Regions from separate parts of the Kytococcus sp. Marseille-QA3725 genome, predicted to be linked through region 2. Evidence: predicted binding sites of a transcription regulator. Region 2 holds the regulator's gene; the other holds the start of a gene.

Region 1 (10,689 bases), 440 kb from region 2:
CCTCGGAGACGTCGCCCTGGAAGTAGCGGTCCTTGGAGTAGGAGACCCCGCGGCCGCGCGACTGCATGGCACCCAGCGAGCCCATGCCGCGGTAGCTCTTGAACTGCTTGCCGTTGATGAAGACCATCTCGCCGGGGGACTCCTCGCAGCCGGCCAGCAGCGAACCCACCATGACGGCGTCCGCCCCGGCCACCAGGGCCTTGGCGATGTCGCCGGAGTACTGGAGGCCGCCGTCGCCGATGAGGGGGACCCCGGCGGGGCCGGCGGCCTTCGCGGCCTCGTGGATGGCGGTGATCTGCGGGACGCCCACGCCGGCCACCACGCGGGTGGTGCAGATGGAGCCGGGGCCCACACCCACCTTGATGGCGTCCACCCCGGCGTCGACCAGGGCCTGCGCACCCTCGCGGGTGGCCACGTTGCCGGCCATGATGTCCACGTGCGCGGCCGACGGCTCGGCCTTCAGGCGGGCGACCATGTCGCACACGCCGCGGGAGTGGCCGTGGGCGGTGTCCACCACCAGCAGGTCCACCCCGGCGTCGACCAGGGCCATGGCCCGCTCCCAGGAGTCACCCCAGAAACCGACCGCCGCGCCGACGCGGAGACGACCCGCGTCGTCCTTGGTCGCCAACGGGTACTGCTCGGTCTTGGTGAAGTCCTTCACCGTGAACAGGCCCCGGAGCACGCCGTCGTCGTCCACCAGGGGGAGCTTCTCGATCTTGTGCTCGGCGAGCTTGGCCAGCGCCTCGTGCTTGTCCACGCCGACCGGCGCGGTGACCAGCGGCGTGCGCGTCATGACCTCGCCCACCGTGCGCTCCATGTCGGTCTCGAAGCGCAGGTCGCGGTTGGTGATGATGCCGACCAGACGGCCGCCCTCGTCGACGACCGGGAGGCCGGAGACGCGGAAGCGACCACAGGTCTCGTCGACCTCACCGAGGGTCGCGTCGACGGTGGTGGTCACCGGGTCGCTGATCATGCCGTTCTCGGAGCGCTTGACGCGGTCCACCTGGGCGGCCTGGTCGGCGATGGAGAGGTTGCGGTGGAGGATGCCGATGCCCCCCTGGCGGGCCATGGCGATGGCCATGCGGGCCTCGGTGACGGTGTCCATGGCGGCCGAGAGCATCGGGATCGCGACCTCGATCCGCTTGCTGATGCGCGTGGTGGTGGTCACCTCGCTGGGGATCACGTCACTCTCGCCGGGGAGGAGCAGGACGTCGTCGTAGGTGAGTCCGATGGGCGCGAAAGTGTCCGGGTTCTCCATGGGAGAAGTTTAGCGACCTGCACGCTGTGGCAGGGATCACTCGACTCAAGTGCATGAGATGTCCATCATCGGGGTAGGAAATACGAGTCGGACCACGAAATGTCGTCCGGCAGACCGACACGAACCCGTCTCGCACGTCTGAGGTAACCCATGGACAGCACTGCACGCCAACCCGGCCCCGTCGCCGATCTCTGGGACTGGCAGTTCGAGGGCCTGTGTCGGACCACCGACCCGGAGGAGTTCTTCCACCCCGAGGGGGAGCGGGGAGAGCGCCGCCGCCGGCGGGAGGAGAAGGCCAAGCTCGTCTGCGCCCGTTGCCCCGTCATCGACCCGTGCCGTGAGCAAGCCCTGGCCGCCCGTGAGCCCTACGGGGTGTGGGGTGGGCTCTCGGAGTCCGAGCGCGAGCAGCTCATCGCACGCCGGGAGGCGCCGCGGACGGCCTGAGCCGGTGGCGCGGCCATGCCGCGCCCTCCCCCGTGGCCCCGGTCAGGAGCGCTCGACGAGGATCTCCCCCACCGGGGTGCCCACCACCTGCCCGGGGCGCAGCTTGCGTCCCCGCTGCGTGCAGGTCTCGCCGTCGACCGACACGTCACCGGCCTGGATCACCTCACGGGCGATGGCGCCGTCGTCGACGACGTTGGCCAGCTTGAGCACCTGCCCGAGCGTGATGAAGTCGTCGGAGATGGACACGCGCAGGGGCTCGGGTGACTGGCTCATGCCCCCAGTCTCCCCCATCGCACCCGCGCCCGGCACGACGACGGCGGGGCCGGGCCCCCGCAGGAACCCGACCCCGCCGCACGGGTGGGACGGCCTCAGTGGCTGTGGCCGTGGCCCTCGTTCTCGTCCTTCTTCTCGACCGGCTTGTCCACCACCAGGGTGTCGGTGGTGAGCACCAGCGCGGCGATGGAGGTCGCGTTCCGCAGCGCGGAGCGGGTCACCTTCACCGGGTCGATGATGCCGGCGGCCACCATGTCGACGTACTCGCCGGTGGCGGCGTCCAGGCCGTGACCGGCCTTCTCCTCGGCCACCTTCGCCGCGGCGACGTGGCCCTCGAGGCCCGCGTTCTCGGCGATCCAGCGCAGCGGCTGGTTGAGAGCGGCCTGCACGGTGCGCACGCCCACGGCCTCGTCGCCGGAGGTGGAGCCCAGGAGCTCCTCCAGCGCGGCGGCGGCCTGCGTCAGGGCGGTGCCACCGCCGGCGACGATGCCCTCCTCGATGGCCGCACGGGTGGCGGCGACGGCGTCCTCGACGCGGTGCTGCTTCTCGGTCAGCTCGGTCTCGGTGTGCGCACCGACCTTGATGACGCACACGCCGCCGGCCAGCTTGGCCAGGCGCTCCTGCAGCTTCTCGCGGTCCCAGTCGGAGTCGGTGTTCTCGATCTCCTTGCGGATCTGGGCCACGCGCTCCTCGACCGCCGAGGCGTCGCCACGGCCGTCGATGATGGTGGTCGCGTCCTTGGTGATCTGGATGCGGCGGGCCGAGCCCAGGGACTCCACGCCGGCGGAGGTCAGCTTGAGGCCGACCTCCTCGGAGATGACCTCCGCGCCGGTCAGGATCGCGATGTCCTGCAGCATCGCCTTGCGGCGGTCACCGAAGCCCGGGGCCTTCACGGCGGCGACCTTCAGGCTGCCGCGCACGGTGTTGACCACGAGGGTCGACAGGGCCTCGCCCTCGACGTCCTCGGCGATGATGACCAGCGGCTTGCCGGTCTCGACGACCTTCTCCAGCAGCGGCATGAGGTCGGCGATGTTCGAGATCTTGCCGCCGTGGATGAGGATCAGCGCGTCCTCGTGGACGGCCTCCATCCGCTCGCTGTCGGTGACGAAGTACGGGGACAGGTAGCCCTTGTCGAACTGCATGCCCTCGGTGTAGTCGAGGGTCAGCTCGGTGGTGGAGGACTCCTCGACGGTGATGACGCCGTCCTTGCCGACCTTGTCGAAGGCGTCGGACAGCAGCTCGCCGACCTCGGGGTTCTGGGCCGAGAGGGCGGCGACCTTGGCGATCTCCTCCTTGCCCTCGACCGGGCGGGCCGCGTTGACCAGGTGGGAGTCGACGGCCTCGACCGCCTTCTCCATGCCGCGCTTCACGCCGGCCGGGCTGGCGCCGGCGGCGACGTTGCGCAGGCCCTCGCGAACCATCGCCTGGGCGAGCACGGTCGCGGTGGTGGTGCCGTCACCAGCGACGTCGTTGGTCTTGGAGGCGACCTCCTTGACCAGCTGGGCGCCGAGGTTCTCGTAGGAGTCCTCGAGCTCGACCTCACGGGCGATGGTGACGCCGTCGTTGGTGATGATCGGCTGGCCGTAGGCGCGCTGCACCACGACGTTGCGGCCCTTGGGGCCGAGGGTGACCTTGACGGTGTCGGCGAGCTGGTTGACGCCGCGCTCCAGCGCCTTGCGGGCGTCGTCGTTGAATTCGAGCATCTTGGCCATGGAAGGCCCTCCTTGCAGTGAGTCAGGGGGTACGACGCGAGCCACGCCCCGCCCTCAGGGCTCCGGGCGTGGCTCGCGGGGCGGTGCCGGTTCTCCCGGCGCCTCGTGCGCTCAGCGCTCGATGATGGCCAGCACGTCGCGGGCGCCCAGGATGAGCACCTCCTGACCGTCGTACTTCACCTCGGTGCCGCCGTACTTGGAGTAGATGACGCGGTCGCCGACGGAGATGTCCATCGGCACGCGCTCGTCACCGTCCTCGTTGAAGCGGCCGGGGCCGACGGCGATGACCTCGCCCTCCTGCGGCTTCTCCTGGGCGGTGTCGGGGATGACCAGGCCGGAGGCGGTGGTCTGCTGGGCGTCGACGGCCTTGACGACGATGCGGTCCTCGAGGGGCTTGATGGTGGCCATGGGACCTTCCTCTCTCTGGGAGCGGCACCGGTGACCCCGGTGCACGCGATGAGTTCTTCGAGTCGGCGCCGGCGGGTGTGCGACTCCCGGGCCCGTCGCGGTGGTCCCGGCAGCTGGCACCCGGCGGCGCTGAGTGCCAGCGCCAAATCTAGGCACGCCTCTGGCACTCGGTCAACTCGAGTGCCAGAGGCGTGCGGAGGTGCGGGGACGGTCTCAGAGGAGGGGCTGCAGGGGCTGCAGCAGGCGCTCGATGCCACGGGCCCACCAGGCGCGGCTGCGCCACTCCTCGAGCGTCAGCCGGCGGCAGTTCGTGAGGTCGTGCTCGAACACCTCCTGCATGTGGCGCGCCTGGCCCTCGTCGACGATCTCGAGGTTCACCTCGTAGTTGCCGGTGAGCGACAGGCGGTCGATGTTCGTGGTGCCGACGGTGGCCCACCGGCCGTCGATCACGGCGGTCTTCGCGTGCACCATCGCGTGCTGGTAGAGCCAGAGCTCGACCCCGCCCTCGAGCAGCTTCTCGAAGTAGTAGCGCGCCACCCAGTCCGCGACCACGTGGTTGGACCGCTCGGGCAGGATCACCTTGATGTCCACCCCGCGGCGCCGGGCCCTGAGCAGGTCCTCGAGGATCTCCGGGTCCGGGATGAAGTAGGCCTGCGTGATCCACACCGACTCCGCGGCCCGGTCGATCGCCTCCAGGTACATGCCCCGGATCGGGAAGAGCAGCTTGGAGGGCACGTTGCGGAAGGCCTGCACCGGCTGCCCCCACTCACGCCCCAGGACGTCGGCGAGCACCGGCTGGTCCGGGCGCCGGTAGCGGTTCCAGAAGTCCACGAAGACGTCGGCGAGCTCCAGCGTGGTCGACCCGGTCACCCGCACGTGCGTGTCACGCCACTGCGTCGCGTACTGCTCGCCGATGTTGTACCCGCCGACGAAGCCGACCTCCTCGTCCACGACGAGGATCTTGCGGTGGTCGCGCCCCCAGTGGCGCGGGCCCAGCAGCACCTGCGGGCGCAGCACCGGGAACTCCAGCTTGTGCACCCCCTCGGGCCAGCGCTTGAACTCCCGGGAGACGACCAGGTTGGCGAGGCCGTCGAAGATGACGTACACCGCGACACCGCGCTCGGAGGCCGCGACGAGCGCCTCCTTGAAGCGCCGGCCCACGGCGTCGTCCTTGAGGATGAAGGACTCGAACAGGATCTCCTCGCGGGCCGACTCGATGGCCTCGAGCATGTCCCGGTAGACGTCCTGGCCGAAGGTGTAGGTGGTGATGGTGCTGCGGCCTGTCGCGGTGTCGACCGGCTCCACGGTCGGGAACGAGCGGACCGGCGGCGTGCGGCGTCGACGCCGGCGGTTGCTGACCACCAGCCCGGTGACCGCCGCCGCCTGGGCCGCTGCCTGCACCCCCGTCGCCCACAGCAGTGCCCGACCCACTGTGCGATGTGGCAAGACCCCTCCTCGTCCCGACCGGATGACCGCCCTGCCGCGCGGCAGGGCGCCATTCTAGGGAGCAGCGGGGGCGGGCCCGGCGCCGGTGCGAGACTGGGCCACCCGCCCGCCACCGCACCCGGGACCGCCGGGTGCGAGACGGCCCAGCCGAGGAGAGGACCCACCGTGACCGACACCCCAACGTTCGACGAGGACGCCCTCGACGACGCCGGGGTGCTGCACTCGGTGGCCCCCGGCACGGACCCCGCGCTCGACGCCCTGGTGGACGAGGTGACCGGCGCCGGTGCCGACGACCTGCAGGCGGCCGCCCGACTGCGCGCCGCCGGGGTGGGGCCGCGTCGGGCCGCGGCCGCGCTCTCCCAGGCCGAGCTCCGCGCGGCGGGGGGCGCGAAGTTCGGCGACCGGGCGGACTCCCTGCTCCTCACCCGTGCGGGCCTGGAGCAGGCCACCCGCTGGCAGGTGGCCCGGCTTCACGCCGAGCGCTTCGCGAGCGCCGGCATCGGGCACGTCACCGACGTGGGGTGCGGGCTGGGGGCCGACAGCCACGCCATCGCCGAGGCGGTCGGGGCGGTCACGGCCGTCGAGGCCGACGCGGTGACGGCGGCCGCCGCCGCGCACAACCTGCGCCCGGCGGGAGTGGAGGTCGTGCAGGCCGAGGCCGACGCCACGCTGCGGCCGCCGGAGGGCATCGACCCCGGCGACTGGGGGCTCTGGTTCGACCCCGCGCGCCGCACCGGCGTGGCGGACGCCCACGGGCGCGCCCGACGGGTCAGCGGACCCGGCCAGCTGCGCCCGAGCCTGGACCTCGTTCTGGAGCTGGCGAGTCGGGCCGCGCTCACCGGGTGCAAGGTCGGCCCGGGGTGGCGGCACGCCGACATCCCGCCCGGGGCGGACGCGCAGTGGGTCAGCCACGACGGCGACCTCGTCGAGGCCGTGCTCTGGGTGGGGGTGGGTACCTCGGGGACGCGCAGCGCCACCCGGCTCGCCGCGGACGGGACCGTGCTGGCGCAGGCGGACTCCTCCGCCCTCACCGAGGGACCGGTCGGGGCCCCCGCCCACCCGGTGCTGACGAGCGAGGACGACCTGGGCACGCACCTGTGGGAGCCGGACCCCGCCCTCGCCCAGGCCGGGCTGGTGGGCCTGTTGGCCCACGACGGGGCGGCCGAGACCGGGCCCGGGGTCGGGTGGCTGACCGCGGACCGGCCGGGTGAGGGCCCGTGGGTGCGCAATCACCGGGTGCTGGAGGTGCTGCCGCCCCGACCGAAGCAGCTCAACGCCTGGGCCCGGCGCTGCGGCGTCGGCGAGCTGGTGCTGCGCAAGCACGGGTCGGCGGTGGACCCGACCGCCCTGCGCCGCCGCCTGCGGACCAGCGGCACCCAGCGGGCAGTCCTGCTGCTCACCCGCATCGGGGACCGGCAGGTCGCGGTCCACCTGACCCCATAGACTCCGCTGCGGGCAGGCATCTCCGGGGGATCTCGCGGCCAGGTGCCTCCCCGATCCCGTCACTCCCCTCGGAGGCACCCTCGTGACTGCTCTCACCCGTCTGAGCCTGAAGAACCGCGCCTTGGTGGCGCTGGCCACCCTGTTGACGATGGTGGTGGGGCTGTTCTCCACCACCTCCCTCAAGCAGGAGCTGCTCCCCTCGCTGGAGTTCCCCTTGGTGGTGGCCGTCACCCCGGTGACCGGCGCCGACTCGGAGGTCGTCGAGTCGCAGGTGACCGAGCCGATGGAGCAGGCCGCGGAGAAGCTGGACGGCGTGGAGAAGGTCGAGTCCACCAGCTCCAACGGCCTCTCGGTGGTGCAGACGACGCTGGAGTACGGCACCTCGCTGGACGACGCGAAGGCCTCGCTGCAGGCCGAGATCGACGGTCTCGACCTGCCGGAGGGCTCCGAGCCGGAGGTGATCGTCGGCGCCTTCGACGCCTTCCCGATCATGCAGCTGTCGGCCACCGGCGGTGAAGACACCGACGAGCTCGTCGAGCGGCTCGAGACCACCGTGGTGCCCGCCCTGGAGAAGGTCGACGGGGTGCGCGAGGTGCAGCTCTCCGGTGTCAAGGACGAGCGGGTCGAGATCACGCTGGACCAGCAGAAGGCCGCCGCGGCCGGGGTGACGCCCGAGACCGTCGCCACCGCGCTGAAGTCCAACGGCGTGGTCGTCCCCGGAGGCTCCCTGTCCGAGGGCGACCAGTCGCTCGCCGTGCAGGTGGGGGCCACCTTCACGACGGTGGAGGAGCTCCGGGAGCTGCCGCTCGCCGCCCAGCCCGCCAGCGGCGGCGAGGGCGGTCAGGACCCCACCCTGGGCGACGTGGCCGAGGTCGAGCTCTCCGCTCCCCCGGCCACCGGCCACACCCGCACCGACGGCGAGCCCGCCGTCACGCTCGGGATCGTCAAGACGCCCGACGGCAACACCGTGGGCATCTCCCACGACGTGCAGGCCGAGCTGGACGACCTGTCCGGTGAGCTCGGCGAGGAGGGGCGGCTGGGCGTCGTGTTCGACCAGGCCCCCTTCGTCGAGCAGTCCATCCACGACCTCACGACCGAGGGGCTGCTCGGACTGGGCTTCGCCATCCTGGTGGTGCTGGTCTTCCTGCTCTCGCTGCGGCTCACGCTGGTGACCGCGGTCTCCATCCCGCTGTCGCTGCTGGTCGCGATGATCGGCCTGCACCTGGCGGGCTACTCCCTGAACATCCTCACCCTCGGCGCCCTGACCATCGCGGTCGGCCGCGTGGTGGACGACTCGATCGTCGTCATCGAGAACATCAAGCGCCACGTCGACGGCGGCGAGCCGAAGGCGCAGGCCATCCCGCGCGCCGTCGCCGAGGTCGCCGGCGCCGTCACCTCCTCCACCCTCGCCACCGCCGCGGTCTTCCTGCCGCTGGGTCTGGTGGGTGGCCAGGTGGGCGAGCTGTTCCGGCCGTTCGCACTCACGGTCGTGGTTGCCCTGCTGGCCTCGTTGCTGGTGGCGCTCACGATCATCCCGGTGCTGGGCTACTGGTTCCTCAAGGGCACGTCCCGCGACGCCGACCCCGTCGAGCGGGCGGAGCACGCGGCCCGGGCGGACGAGCCGGACTGGCTGCAGCGCGGCTACCTGCCCGTGCTGCGCACCGTCATCGGCCACCCGCTGCTCACCTGCCTGGCCGGGCTGCTGGTGTTCGGCGGCACCGTCGCGATGGCCGGTCAGGTGAAGACCGACTTCCTCGGCTCGGCCGGGGACACCCAGCTCAACGTCTCCCAGGAGATGCCGGCCGGCACCACCCTGGAGGCCACCGACGCCGCGGCGAAGCAGGTCGAGAAGCGGTTGCAGGGCGTCGACGGCGTCGAGACCGTCACCGCCGTCGTCGGGGACACCGGTGACGGCGCGGCCGCGATGACGGGCAGCGGTGCGAGCTCGTCCCAGTTCTACGTCGCCATGGCCGACGGGGCCGACTCCGAGGAGGTGCGCACCGCCGTCGAGGATGCGCTCGACGACGCCCCCGGTCAGGTCACCGTCTCCGGGGCCTCGGAGGACCCGAGCGCCGGGCAGACCCAGGTGATCGTCCGCTCCCAGGACGAGAAGGCCCTGGAGAAAACCGCGCGCGAGGTCGAGAAGGCGGTCGCCGGCGTCGAGGGCGCCGAGGAGGTCACGAACAACGTGGCCGACACCATCCCGTCGGTGCGGGTGGAGGTGGACCGCGCGAAGGCGCAGGCCGCGGGCCTGCCCGAGGCCCAGGTCGGCCAGCTCGTGCGCGGAGCCCTGGAGGGCTCGCCGATCGGGCAGGTCACGCTGGACGACGTCTCGCGCGAGGTCGTGGTCCAGCAGCCGCTTGAGCCCGGCTCGGTGAAGGAGCTGCGCGAGCTGCCGATCGGCGGCGGGCCCGAGGGCCCGGTCACCCTCGGTGACGTGGCGACCGTGGAGCAGGTGGACTCGCCGGTCAGCATCACCCGCACCGACGGGGAGCGCTCGGCCACCATCACCGCGGTGAACGGCACGGACAACCTCGGCACCTTCACGCAGGAACTCAACCGGGCCGTCGACGGGGTCGACCTGCCCGACGGGGTCGAGGTCTCCTACGGCGGCGAGAGCGAGGACCAGGCCGAGGCGTTCGCCCAGCTGGGTCTGGCTGTGCTGGCGGCGATCGGCATCGTCTACCTGATCATGGTCGCGGCCTTCCGTTCCATCGTGCAGCCGCTCATCCTGCTCGTCTCGATCCCGTTCGCGGCGACGGGCGCGATCGCGCTGCTGATCCTCACCCGGATCCCGCTCGGCGTGGCCGGCATGATCGGCGGGCTGATGCTGGTGGGCATCGTGGTGACCAACGCGATCGTGCTGATCGACCTGGTGAACCAGTACCGGGCCCGCGGGCTGTCCATCGAGGAGGCCGTCACCGAGGGCAGCCGCCACCGGCTGCGGCCCATCCTCATGACGGCGCTGGCCACCATCTGCGCGCTGCTGCCGATGGCCTTCGCCCTGACCGGCGGCGGTGCCTTCATCAGCCAGCCGCTGGCCATCGTCGTGATCGGCGGCCTGGTGAGCAGCACGCTGCTGACGCTGCTGCTGGTGCCCGCGCTCTACGTGATCGTCGAGCGCGTCGCCCGGCGCCTCGGGCACGACCGCGGCGAGCAGGCGCCGGCGCCGGTCGAGGAGCGGCGGGGGCCGGTGGGCCAGCGGCGCGGCGGGTCCACCGCCCTGGACGGGTGGCGCCCGGCCGGGGCCTGAGCCCTCAGTCGCAGGTGCTGCCGACCTCCCGGTCACCCACCGCCACCGGCAACTCGCCGGACGGGGTGAGCTCGCCGGTCAGCGCCCGCGCGGCGGCGTCCAGCTGGGCCGGGGTGTCGCCGAAGGTGGCCAGGCGCACGGGCGCGTCCGCCTCCGCGAGGCCGTAGGGCAGGTCGAGCGCCAGCGCGACGTCCGACGAGGAGCCGGCCTCGCCGGCCGATCCGGGAGCCGAGGAGCCCTCCGGCTCGGGCATCCCACCGTCCTCCACCTCCCCGGCGGCGTAGTCACCCCCGGCGACCAGGCGCACGACCTGCTCGGCACCGGGCCCGACCTCGAGTCCGGCCTCGGCGAGCGCAGCCCCCAGCCCCTCGCGCTGGTCGACGGTGCCGCCCTCGACGCGCACCCGGTCACCGGGCTCGAAGGTGCCGACCTCGCACGAGCCGAGGCTGGTC
Region 2 (10,689 bases):
GTGACGAGCCGGCGGGTGACGATGCGTCCGATTCTTCCTGCGATCTGCTGCCAAGCCATGTCCCCACGCTAGCGACGGCTCGCGGAGGCTGCGACCGGGCGACGGCGTGAACCATGAAAGACTGCCCCGATAGGGGTCGACCAGTGTGCCGCCCGGCCTCCCGGCCGGCCGGCCCGGACCCCGACTGCTTCCGTCCGTCGACCCCGAGGTGTCTCGCCCCGTGTCCCCCGTCGCACACACCGCCCTGCAGCCGGCCGCCACCCCGCCGTCGCAGATCCGCAACTTCTGCATCATCGCCCACATCGACCACGGCAAGTCGACGCTGGCCGACCGGATGCTGCAGATCACCGAGGTGGTGCAGCCACGCAACATGCGGGACCAGTACCTGGACCGCATGGACATCGAGCGGGAGCGCGGCATCACGATCAAGTCCCAGGCCGTGCGCATGCCCTGGGCGCTGGGTGAGGGCAAGGACCAGGAGACCTTCGTCCTCAACATGATCGACACCCCCGGGCACGTCGACTTCACCTACGAGGTGTCCCGGTCGCTGGCCGCCTGCGAGGGCGCGATCCTGCTGGTGGACGCGGCGCAGGGCATCGAGGCGCAGACGCTGGCCAACCTGTACCTGGCCATGGAGAACGAGCTCACGATCATCCCGGTGCTCAACAAGATCGACCTGCCGGCCGCGCAGCCGGAGAAGTACGCCGAGGAGATCGCGGGCCTCATCGGCTGCGAGCCCGAGGACGTGCTGAAGGTCTCCGGCAAGACCGGCGAGGGCGTCGCGGAGCTGCTCGACCACGTCGTGGCGATGATCCCGCCGCCGGTGGGTGAGGCCGACGCGCCGGCCCGCGCCATGATCTTCGACTCCGTCTACGACACCTACCGCGGCGTCGTCACCTACGTCCGCGTGGTGGACGGCATGCTCAACGCGCGCGAGAAGATCCAGATGATGTCCACCGGTGCGACGCACGAGCTGCTGGAGCTGGGCGTCATCTCGCCCGAGCCGAAGCCGACCAAGGGCCTGGGCGTGGGGGAGACCGGGTACCTCATCACCGGGGTGAAGGACGTCCGGCAGTCCAAGGTCGGTGACACGGTCACCAGCCAGCGGGAACCGGCGAACGACCCCATCGGCGGCTACAAGGACCCCAGCCCGATGGTCTACTCCGGCCTGTACCCGATCGACGGCTCGGACTACCCGACGCTGCGCGAGGCGCTGGACAAGCTCAAGCTCAACGACGCGGCCCTGGTCTACGAGCCGGAGACCTCCGCGGCCCTGGGCTTCGGCTTCCGCGTGGGCTTCCTGGGCATGCTTCACCTGGAGATCGTCCGGGAGCGCCTGGAGCGCGAGAACAACCTGGACCTCATCTCCACGATGCCCAATGTGATCTACACGGTCACGATGGAGGACGGTACCGAGGTGGTGGTCACCAACCCGAGCGAGTTCCCCGAGGGCAAGGTGCACAGCATCACCGAGCCGGTCGTGAAGGCGACGATCCTGACCCCGAGTGAGTTCATCGGCTCGGTCATGGAGCTGTGCCAGTCGCGCCGCGGCACGCTCGGTGGCATGGACTACCTGTCCGAGGAGCGGGTGGAGATGCGCTACACGCTCCCGCTGGCGGAGATCGTGTTCGACTTCTTCGACAACCTGAAGTCCCGGACCAAGGGCTACGCCTCCTTCGAGTACTCCGAGGCCGGCTACCAGGAGGCCGAGCTGGTGAAGGTCGACATCCTGCTGCAGGGCGACCAGGTGGACGCGTTCAGCTCGATCGTGCACAAGGACAAGGCCTACGCCTACGGGGTGGAGATGGCCGGCAAGCTCAAGGAGCTCATCCCGCGCCAGCAGTTCGAGGTGCCGATCCAGGCCGCGGTGGGCTCGCGCATCATCGCCCGCGAGACGATCCGCGCCATCCGCAAGGACGTGCTCTCCAAGTGCTACGGCGGTGACATCAGCCGCAAGCGCAAGCTGCTGGAGAAGCAGAAGGAGGGCAAGAAGCGCATGAAGATGGTCGGCACCGTCGAGGTGCCGCAGGAGGCCTTCATCGCCGCGCTGAGCCAGGACGGCGAGAAGGGCAAGGACGCCAAGTGAGCTCCGGGGCGCAGGGTTCCGACGCGCCGTCGGGGGGCGAGCAGGCAACCGGCGACGAGCCCACCGGTCGCGACGCGGTGGGCGGAGGCGTCCGGCCCGAGGGCGCGCCCCGCAAGGGGGCCGCTGCGCCGGCCGGTGCCGCGCTGGAGCACGCGGGCGTCTCGCGAGGTGACGCCGAGCGGCTGCCCGACGGGCGGCTCAAGCGGGTGACCCGCTCCTACGTCGTGCGTGGTGAGCGGCCCGATCCGCGCCACGCGCAGGCCTGGGAGAAGCACGCCGACCGACTGGTGGTGGAGCCGCCGCGCACGACCGAGCCGCTCTCCGTGGACCCGGGGTTCCGCTTCGACGCCGAGGCCGTGTTCAGGCGCCGGGCGCCTCTGGTGGTCGAGATAGGTGCCGGGTCCGGCGACGCGGTGGCGGCCCACGCGGCGGCCCACCCGGAGATGGACCACGTTGCCATCGAGGTGTGGCACCCCGGGGCCGCGCAGATCGTCAGCCAGCTGGCGCACGCCGGGCTGGAGAACGTGCGCGTCATGGAGGTCGACGCCGCGCGGGCGTTCGCGACGATGTTCCAGCCCGGTTCGCTGACCGAGGTCTGGACCTTCTTCCCCGACCCGTGGCCGAAGGCCAAGCACCACAAGCGCCGGCTGGTGAGCACCGCGCTGGCCGACGACGTCGCCCGGGCGCTGGAGCCCGGCGGCGTGTGGCGGCTGGCCACCGACTGGGCCGACTACGCCTGGTGGATGCGGGACGTCGTCGAGGCCTGCGAGGCGCTGGAGAACCCGTACGTCGGTGAGCGGGCGGCCGCGGAGGACCCGTCCGGCGCCCACCGGGGCGGGTTCGCCCCGCGCTTCGAGGAGCGTCCGGTCACGCGGTTCGAGCGCAAGGGGCTCGGGGTGGAGCGCGTCGTGCGGGACGTGGTCGGCCGGCGGGTCTGAGGCGTGCCCCAGCTCCCCGACGGCGACCCCGCACCCCGCGACGGACGTCTGCCCGACGCCTCCCTCGCGTCCATGCGGCAGGGCACCTTCTCGCTCTACCTGCACGTGCCGTACTGCTCGGTGCGCTGCGGCTACTGCGACTTCAACACCTACACGCTCACCGAATTGGGGGATGCCACGGGAGCCTCCCTGGCCACCTGGGTCGACGGGGTGGCCGCCGAGCTGGACCTGACTCGCGCGGTCCTCACGGCGGACGGCGGCCCGCTGCCGGTGGTGGACACCGTGTTCATCGGCGGGGGAACGCCCTCGCTGCTGGGCGCGGACGACCTGGGGCGGGCGCTGGGTGTTGTCCGGGAGCGCTTCGAGGTGACCCCTGACTGGGAGGTGACCACCGAGGCGAACCCCGACCAGGTCGACGAGTCCTTCGCAGATCGGTTGGCCGCTGCGGGATTCACGCGGATGTCGGTGGGCATGCAGTCCGCGGTGCCTCACGTGCTGGCCACCCTGGACCGGACCCACGACCCCGCGAACGTCGAGCGGGCCGTGCGTGCGGCGCAGTCGGCTGACCTGGCGGTCTCGGTGGACCTCATCCACGGCACACCGGGGGAGTCGCTCGAGGACTGGCGCACCAGCATCGAGTCCGCGTTGGCCCTGCGCCCGGACCACGTCTCGGCCTATGCCCTCACCATCGAGGAGGGAACGGCGCTGCATCGGCGCGTGGTGCGGGGTGAGCTGCCGGTGCCGAGCGAGGACGACCAGGCGGACAAGTACGAGCTGGCCGACGACCTGCTGGCCGCGGCGGGCTACGCCTGGTACGAGCTGTCGAACTGGGCGCGCACCGAGCGCGGTCGGTGCCGGCACAACGAGCACTACTGGGACGGCGGGCACTGGTGGGGCGTCGGGCCGGGGGCCCACAGCCACGTCGGCGGCACACGCTTCTGGAACGTCAAGCACCCGAGGGCCTGGGCCCAGCGTCTGGCCGAGGGGTCGCCGGCGGCAGCACGGGAGGTGCTGACGCAGGAGCAGGTCACCGAGGAACGCGTGATGCTCGGCATCCGCCGGCGCGAGGGACTGCCGCTGGCCGCCGTGCCGGAGGCGGGGAGGGCTGCCGTGGCCGGCCTCATCGCCGACGGTCTCGTGGAGGGGGCCCCGGTGATCCGGGAGTCGCGGCTGGTGCTGACGCGACGGGGGCGTCTGCTGGCCGATCGAGTGACCTTCTCGCTGCTCGGCCTGTGAGCTGAACCCGGCCTGGCCCGGGCCCGTCCACAGCGAATCGGTCAGGGGCCGAGGTTGTCGGTGGGAACCCGTAATCTGAGTACATCAGTTCGAGGAGGTGTCGGACTGGATGACTCCGACGGGTCCTGTGGGCTGGAGGGAGGGGGAGACGGTGCGGATCGAACGGGAGCCACGAGGCGGTGGCCTCTGGAGTGGCGACATCCGGCGGGGTGCGGAGACCCGGGGCGAGCAGGCGCTGGACGGGACCCTGGTGGCCGTGCACGCCATGCGTCGTGCAGAGGCCGCGCTCGTGGAGGCGCTGGTGGAGGTCCACCGGGAGGTGGCAGCGGCCCTGGAGCGGCTGCACGACGAAGGAGAGGATGTGGCCTGTCGGGAGGCGGATGCCCTGGCGGCGACGGTGGACGAGTTCGTCGCGGCCAGCGGTGAGTCCCGGCGGTTGGTGGGGCTCGTGGCCAGTGGCCCCGGGGGCGTCGGGTGTGCGCTGGAAGCCCTCCGCGAGGGGCGGGCCTCGCTGTCGCGCGTCCTGGACTGGAGCAGCGCGACGGGGCACCTGGGAACGGACGTGGCCGTCGGCATCGGGGAGGGCGTGATGACGCGCGGGCGGGACGGCCAGCCGCGTTCGTCACCCGCGTTCCGGACGGCGTTGCGCCGACGAGTGCGACAGGCGGAGGCAGCCGATCCGCAGGCAGCGCGACGCAAGCGGGAGGAGACGTTGGTGCTTCGGGGTGCGTGGACAGCGCCCGGAGAGGACGGAACGGCTGAGCTGACCGTGAGCGGTGAGACCACGAGGGTGGCCGCTGCCTGGGGACGGCTCGACGCCGCATCTCGTCGTGCGAAGGCCGCCGGGGACGAGCGCACGCTGGGCCAGTTGCGCTCTGACCTGCTGCTGGACCTGCTCCTCGTGGGGCAGCTGCCCGGTGCGGTCACCCAAGGGGCATCGAGTCAGCCGCCCGTCTGCACCTCCTGTGGAGTGGTGTCCGCGGACTGGTGGCCCCTGCCCGTCGTCGGCGATCCGGTGCTCCCTCCCGCGCGGTGCACCGTCGTGGTCGGCCTGGACGTGCTGGTCGCCGGTACGGGGGAGGGCGAGGTCGCGTCACTGCCGACAAAGCCATCTGCGGGCGCACCTCTCGGCTGGGTCCCGGGTTTCGGACACCTCGATCCGGAGCACGTCCGCGCGGTGGCGGTGCGGGAGGGGTCCGTCTGGCGACGGCTCGTGGCCGACCCGGTGTCGGGTCATGCCCTCACCGTCTCGCCGCACGAGTACCGGCCGACGTCGTCGGTGGCGCGCTTCGTCAGGGCGCGGGACGGACTGGCCCGTGACCCCGGTTCCGGTACGGAGGCCGACCGGTGCGAGATCGACCATGTCGTGCCCTTCGACGACGGTGGCACCACCACACCGGACAACCTGCAGTGCCTCTCGCGCCGAGGACACGCGCGCAAGACGAAGCGGCAGTGGGTGGCGTCCGTCCAGTCGGACAGTGCGATCGAGTGGACCTCCCTCCTCGGGCGGACGTACACGACCGACCCGTTCGACTACCGGGAGCTGTGAACGGAGAGGGCGGGGAACGTGTGTGTGGGGCCGGGGCACGGGAGGGCGGAGGGGAGGCGTGGGTGTGGGGCGCCGGTAGCCGCTGGCGTGCTGGGGTGTGAACCGCTGCCCTGACGCACCGGGACCTGGACGTGCCGGGGCCCCGACATACCGGCGCCTGGGCGCACCGGTGCCCGGCAGTGGTGGTCTGCCGGGCACCGGTGTGGGTCCTCGTGGACGGTCGCCGTGGACTGCCCTTGACCGTCGTGGACGGCCGCCGTGGGAGGCGCGGGATCAGGTGAGGATCTTCAGCTCGATCGGGTACTCGTACGGCTCGCCCCGGGAGGCCTTGATCGTCGCGCTGATGGTCCACCACAGGTACAGCACCGTGAACACCAGGAACGCGAGCAGCGTCAGGGGCAGGGCGAGCCCGAAGGTGATGAGTGTGATGATCCACGCCGACCAGAAGGCGATCGTCGCCACGACGTGGAAGTTGAACGAGCCCGCGGCGGCACGTCGTACGAACGGGTCCTTGTCCTGGTACACAGCCCACACGATCAGCGGGCCCAGGAAGGGGAGCCAACCACCCGTCAGCACGGTGGCGATGATGCCCGAGAGGTGGCAGAACATGGCGACGAGCTTGTCGTTGCTGTCGGCGCCGGTCCGATTCATGTGACCCGTCTGCGGGCTCGGGCCGGTTCCGTGCTGGTGGCCCGGGCCGGTGTGGCGGTCTTCGCCACCCGGCCAGGGCACCTCGGGACTCCGGGGACTGTCGGTGGTGGGGTTCCAGGACTGGGTACCGTGCCCGGGGCCGGGCGGGGGAGGTGTGGTGGTCATGTCGTCAGTGTGCCCATGTGGTCCGCACCGTGCGTGCGCCCACGGGCGGACCTGTGGACGGCGCACTCCGGCCCGGTGTCAGCCCAGCGGGACGTCCCCGACGGTGACGAAGTCGATGAGCTCCTCGACCCTCCCCAGCAGCTCGGGCTCGAGGTCCGTGTAGTCCTCGACGGTCGCGAGGATCCGCTTCCAGCCCCGGGCCACGTCGGCCTGGTTCTCGTGGGGCCACCCGAGCTCGGCGAGGATGCCGTGCTTCCAGGAGGTCCCCTTCGGGATGACCGGCCAATGCGTCCACCCCAGCCGCTGCGGCCGCACCGACTGCCAGACGTCGACGTAGGGGTGCCCCACGATCTTCACGTGCCGGGCGTAGCGCGGGGTCCGCCGTGCCTCCTCGACGACGCGCGACTCCTTGGTGCCCGGCACGAGGTGGTCGACGAGCACCCCCATGCGCCGGTCGGCGGTGGGCCGGAACTCCTCGATGACGCCGCGCAGGTCGTCCACGCCGTCGAGCATCTCGACGACGACGCCCTCGACGCGCAGGTCGTCGCCCCACACCTTCTCGACCAGCTCGGCGTCGTGACGGCCCTCGACGAAGATGCGGGACCCGACGGCCACGCGCGCCGGCGCGTCGGCGACCGCCTTGCTGCCGCTCGCCGTCCGCCCCGGCGCCACGCGTCCCGCGGGCCGGGGGGATGCCGCGCGCTTCGGCGCCACCAGCGTTACCGGCTTGCCGTCCACCCAGAAGCCAGGACCCATGGGGAACCCCTTGGTGCGTCCCCGCGCGTCCTCCAGGTGCACCACGTGCTGCCCGCCGGCCTTCTCCACCGATACCACGGCACCCACCCAGCCGGTGGCCACGTCCTCGACCACGGTCCCCGGGGTCGCCTCCACCTCCTGGCTGCGTCCGCGGCGAGGCCGCTTCCAGTCCCCGGCCAACACGTCGGTCCCGTACCTGTCCATGGCCGCACAGGGTACGGCGGGCAGCGAGCGATGACGCGTAGACTGGCACTTGGCGTGTGCGAGTGCCAGAGTCGGTGGGCCGTGGCGGCAGCTCGCGACGCCCCACGAGACCACGCACGACGGACCCGTCAGGAGGAGACCGATGTCCGGTGAACGCCGCATGCAGGTGCTGCGCGCCATCGTGGAGGACCACGTGCGCACCTCCGAGCCGGTCGGCTCCCGCAGCGTCCTGGAGGGCCACGGACTGGGCGTCTCGGCCGCCACCATCCGCAACGACATGGCGATGCTGGAGGCCGAGGGGCTGATCCAGGCCCCCCACACCTCCGCCGGCCGCGTGCCGACTGACGCCGGCTACCGACGCTTCGTCGACGGCATCGAGCAGCTCCGGCGCCTGTCCCCGGCCGAACGACGCGCCATCCGCGACTTCCTGGCCGACCCGATGGACCTCGACGACGTGGTCGAGCGCACGGTGCGCCTGCTGGCCGCCCTGACGCACCAGGTGGCCGTGGTGCAGTACCCCTCGCTCACCCGGTCCACGCTGCAGCACGTCGAGCTGGTGCCGGTCGGCTCGCGCACGATGGTGGTGATCATCACCGACAGCGGACGGGTCGAGCAGCGCTTGGTCGACCTGCCCGAGGCGACCGCCTCGGAGGACCTGCGCGTGGTCCGCGACCGCGTCAACGGCGCCGCCGCGGGGCAGCCCTTCTCCTCGGCCCGCAGCGCCCTCTCCGAGGTGACCCGTCGCTTCCCGGAGGACCTCGCCCTGGCCGCGGTGGCCGAGGTGGTGACCGGCACGCTCGCCGGGGAGCGTGAGGAACGTCTCGCCTTGGCCGGGACCTCCAGCCTCGTGCGCCACACCACGGACTTCGGCGCCTCGCTGGAGGACGTGATCTCGGCCCTGGAGGAACACGTGGTGCTGCTGCGGTTGTTGCAGTCCGCGGACCCGGGCGACCTCGCCGGCGGTGCCCGGCCCGGGGTCGCGGTCTCCATCGGGACCGAGAACGACCACAGCGGACTGCAGACCACCTCGGTGGTCAGCAGCACGTACGGTCAGGACGGCGTGGGATCCCTCGGGGTCCTGGGCCCGACCCGGATGGACTACCCCGGCACCATGGGGGCCGTGCGGGCCGTGGCCGCATACCTCTCCCAGGTGCTGGAGCACCGGTGAGCCCCGCCGGCCGACCCGAGCACCACCCCGACAGCCACCCCCGACCCGCAGCCGCCGGCCCCGCCGGCGCGGAGAGCGCATGAACGACTACTACGAGACCCTCGGTGTTTCCCGCGACGCGACCGCGGAGGAGATCAAGCGGGCTTACCGCAGGAAGGCCCGTCAGCTGCACCCGGACGTCGCCCCCGGCAAGGAGGATGAGTTCAAGCAGGTCGGCCAGGCCTACGACGTGCTGGGCGACGCCCAGAAGCGCGCCGCCTACGACCGCGGCTCCGACCCCTACGCCGACCCGACGGCCGGCTTCGGCGGTGGTGCCGGCGGTGCCTTCACGTTCAGCGACATCATGGATGCCTTCTTCGGTGGCCAGGGCGGCGCCGCGGGCCCGCGCTCGCGCCAGCAGCCCGGGCAGGACGCCCTCGTGCGCCTGGACGTCCCGCTGCGCACGGCGGTGTTCGGCAACACCGAGGACCTCACCGTCGAGACCGCGGTGCGCTGCTCGGTCTGCGAGGGCGACGGCACGGCCCCGGGCACCGGCACCCGCACGTGCGACGTCTGCCACGGCCAGGGCCACGTGCAGCAGGTGCAGCGCTCCTTCCTCGGCCAGGTGATGACCACCCGCCCGTGCGGTGCCTGCCAGGCCACCGGCGAGGTCATCATCGACCCCTGCACCAACTGCCACGGCGACGGCCGCGTGCGCGAGCGCCGCACCCTGAAGGTCAAGGTGCCCGCCGGCGTGGACACCGGAACGCGCATCCAGCTGGCCGGTCAGGGCGAGGTCGGTCCCGGTGGCGGACCCGCCGGCAGCCTCTACGTCGAGCTCAACGTGGTGGGCGACGACACCTTCACCCGGGAGGGCGACGACCTGCACTGCTCGGTGGAGCTGCCGATGATGGCCGCGGCGCTGGGCACCACGGCGACGGTGGAGACCTTCGACGGCACCGAGCAGGTCGAGATCCCCGCGGGCACGCAGCACGGGACGGCGTTCACGCTGAACGGCCTGGGTGTCGGGCACCTGCGCCGTGACGGGCGGGGCGACCTGCACGTGCACGCGAACGTCGTGACGCCCACCCGCCTCGACGGTCGGCAGAAGGAGCTCCTGCGCGAGCTCGCCCGGATCCGCGGCGAGGAGCAGGCCACCGGCACCATCACCTCCATGGAGCAGCACGGCGGCGGGTTCTTCGACCGCCTGCGCGACGCCTTCACGGGGCGCTGATGACGCTGCCGCTCTTCCTGGCCGAGGGTGACCTCGCCGCCCCGGGGGAGTCGTTCACCCTGGCCGGCGACGAGGGGCACCACGCCGCGACGGTGCAGCGCATCGGCGTGGACGAGGAGGTGCTCGTCGCCGACGGTGCCGGCTGCGGGGTGCGCGCACGCGTGACCGCCACCTCCAAGTCGACCCTGGACCTGGAGGTGCTCGAGGCGCTCACCGAGCCGTCCGGGCGCCCTCGGCTGGAGCTCGTGCAGGCCCTGGCGAAGGCCGGGCGGGCCGAGCAGTCGCTGGAGACCAGCGTGGAGATCGGCGTCGACTCGGTCGTGCCCTGGCAGGCCGAGCGCAGCATCAGCCGCTGGGCGGGGCCCAAGGCCGACAAGGGGCGCACGAAGTGGGCCCAGGTGGTGCGCGCGGCGACCAAGCAGTCGCGTCGCCTCTGGGAGGCCCCGGTGGAGCCGCTGGTGGACACCGTCGCGCTCGCCGAGCGCATCCGCGCAGGTGTCGATGCGGACGAGCTCACCCTGGTGCTGCACGAGGTGGCCACCGACGGCCTGCTCCCGACGCTGGGATCGCTCGTGGCGGAGCAAGGACAGCCCGGTCTGGTGCGTGTGGTCATCGGCCCCGAGGGTGGGATCAACCCCGCCGAGCTGGAGCGCCTCACCGCCGCCGGCGGGGTGCCCGTCGTGCTGGGCCCCCACGTCCTGCGCACGAGCAGCGCGGGCCCGG

What was found. The regulator HrcA, encoded in region 2, represses chaperone genes, less so after heat shock. The targets are predictions, from matches to a motif close to TTNGCACTCGNNNNNNNCGAGTGCNAA.
Region 1: a site for HrcA is predicted at 4,256-4,282, ahead of groES (co-chaperone GroES). Genes of this name have one in related genera too.

The regions. Positions count from the first base shown of each region.
Region 1 is NZ_JBUCLA010000001.1:1,467,414-1,478,102, forward strand. Features, by position in the region: gene guaB (IMP dehydrogenase) at 1-1,258, opposite strand, end outside; gene ACY8FT_RS06735 (WhiB family transcriptional regulator) at 1,409-1,702, shown strand; gene ACY8FT_RS06740 (RNA-binding S4 domain-containing protein) at 1,745-1,975, opposite strand; gene groL (chaperonin GroEL) at 2,071-3,687, opposite strand; gene groES (co-chaperone GroES) at 3,799-4,095, opposite strand; gene ACY8FT_RS06755 (phospholipase D-like domain-containing protein) at 4,309-5,541, opposite strand; gene ACY8FT_RS06760 (THUMP-like domain-containing protein) at 5,707-6,984, shown strand; gene ACY8FT_RS06765 (efflux RND transporter permease subunit) at 7,067-10,237, shown strand; gene ACY8FT_RS06770 (glycoside hydrolase family 3 protein) at 10,242-10,689, opposite strand, start outside.
Region 2 is NZ_JBUCLA010000001.1:1,023,570-1,034,258, reverse strand. Features, by position in the region: gene lepA (translation elongation factor 4) at 221-2,086, shown strand; gene trmB (tRNA (guanosine(46)-N7)-methyltransferase TrmB) at 2,083-3,024, shown strand; gene hemW (radical SAM family heme chaperone HemW) at 3,028-4,260, shown strand; gene ACY8FT_RS04690 (HNH endonuclease signature motif containing protein) at 4,412-5,809, shown strand; gene ACY8FT_RS04685 (DUF4870 domain-containing protein) at 6,083-6,460, opposite strand; gene ACY8FT_RS04680 (DUF3097 domain-containing protein) at 6,704-7,585, opposite strand; gene hrcA (heat-inducible transcriptional repressor HrcA) at 7,728-8,753, shown strand; gene dnaJ (molecular chaperone DnaJ) at 8,833-9,966, shown strand; gene ACY8FT_RS04665 (16S rRNA (uracil(1498)-N(3))-methyltransferase) at 9,966-10,689, shown strand, end outside.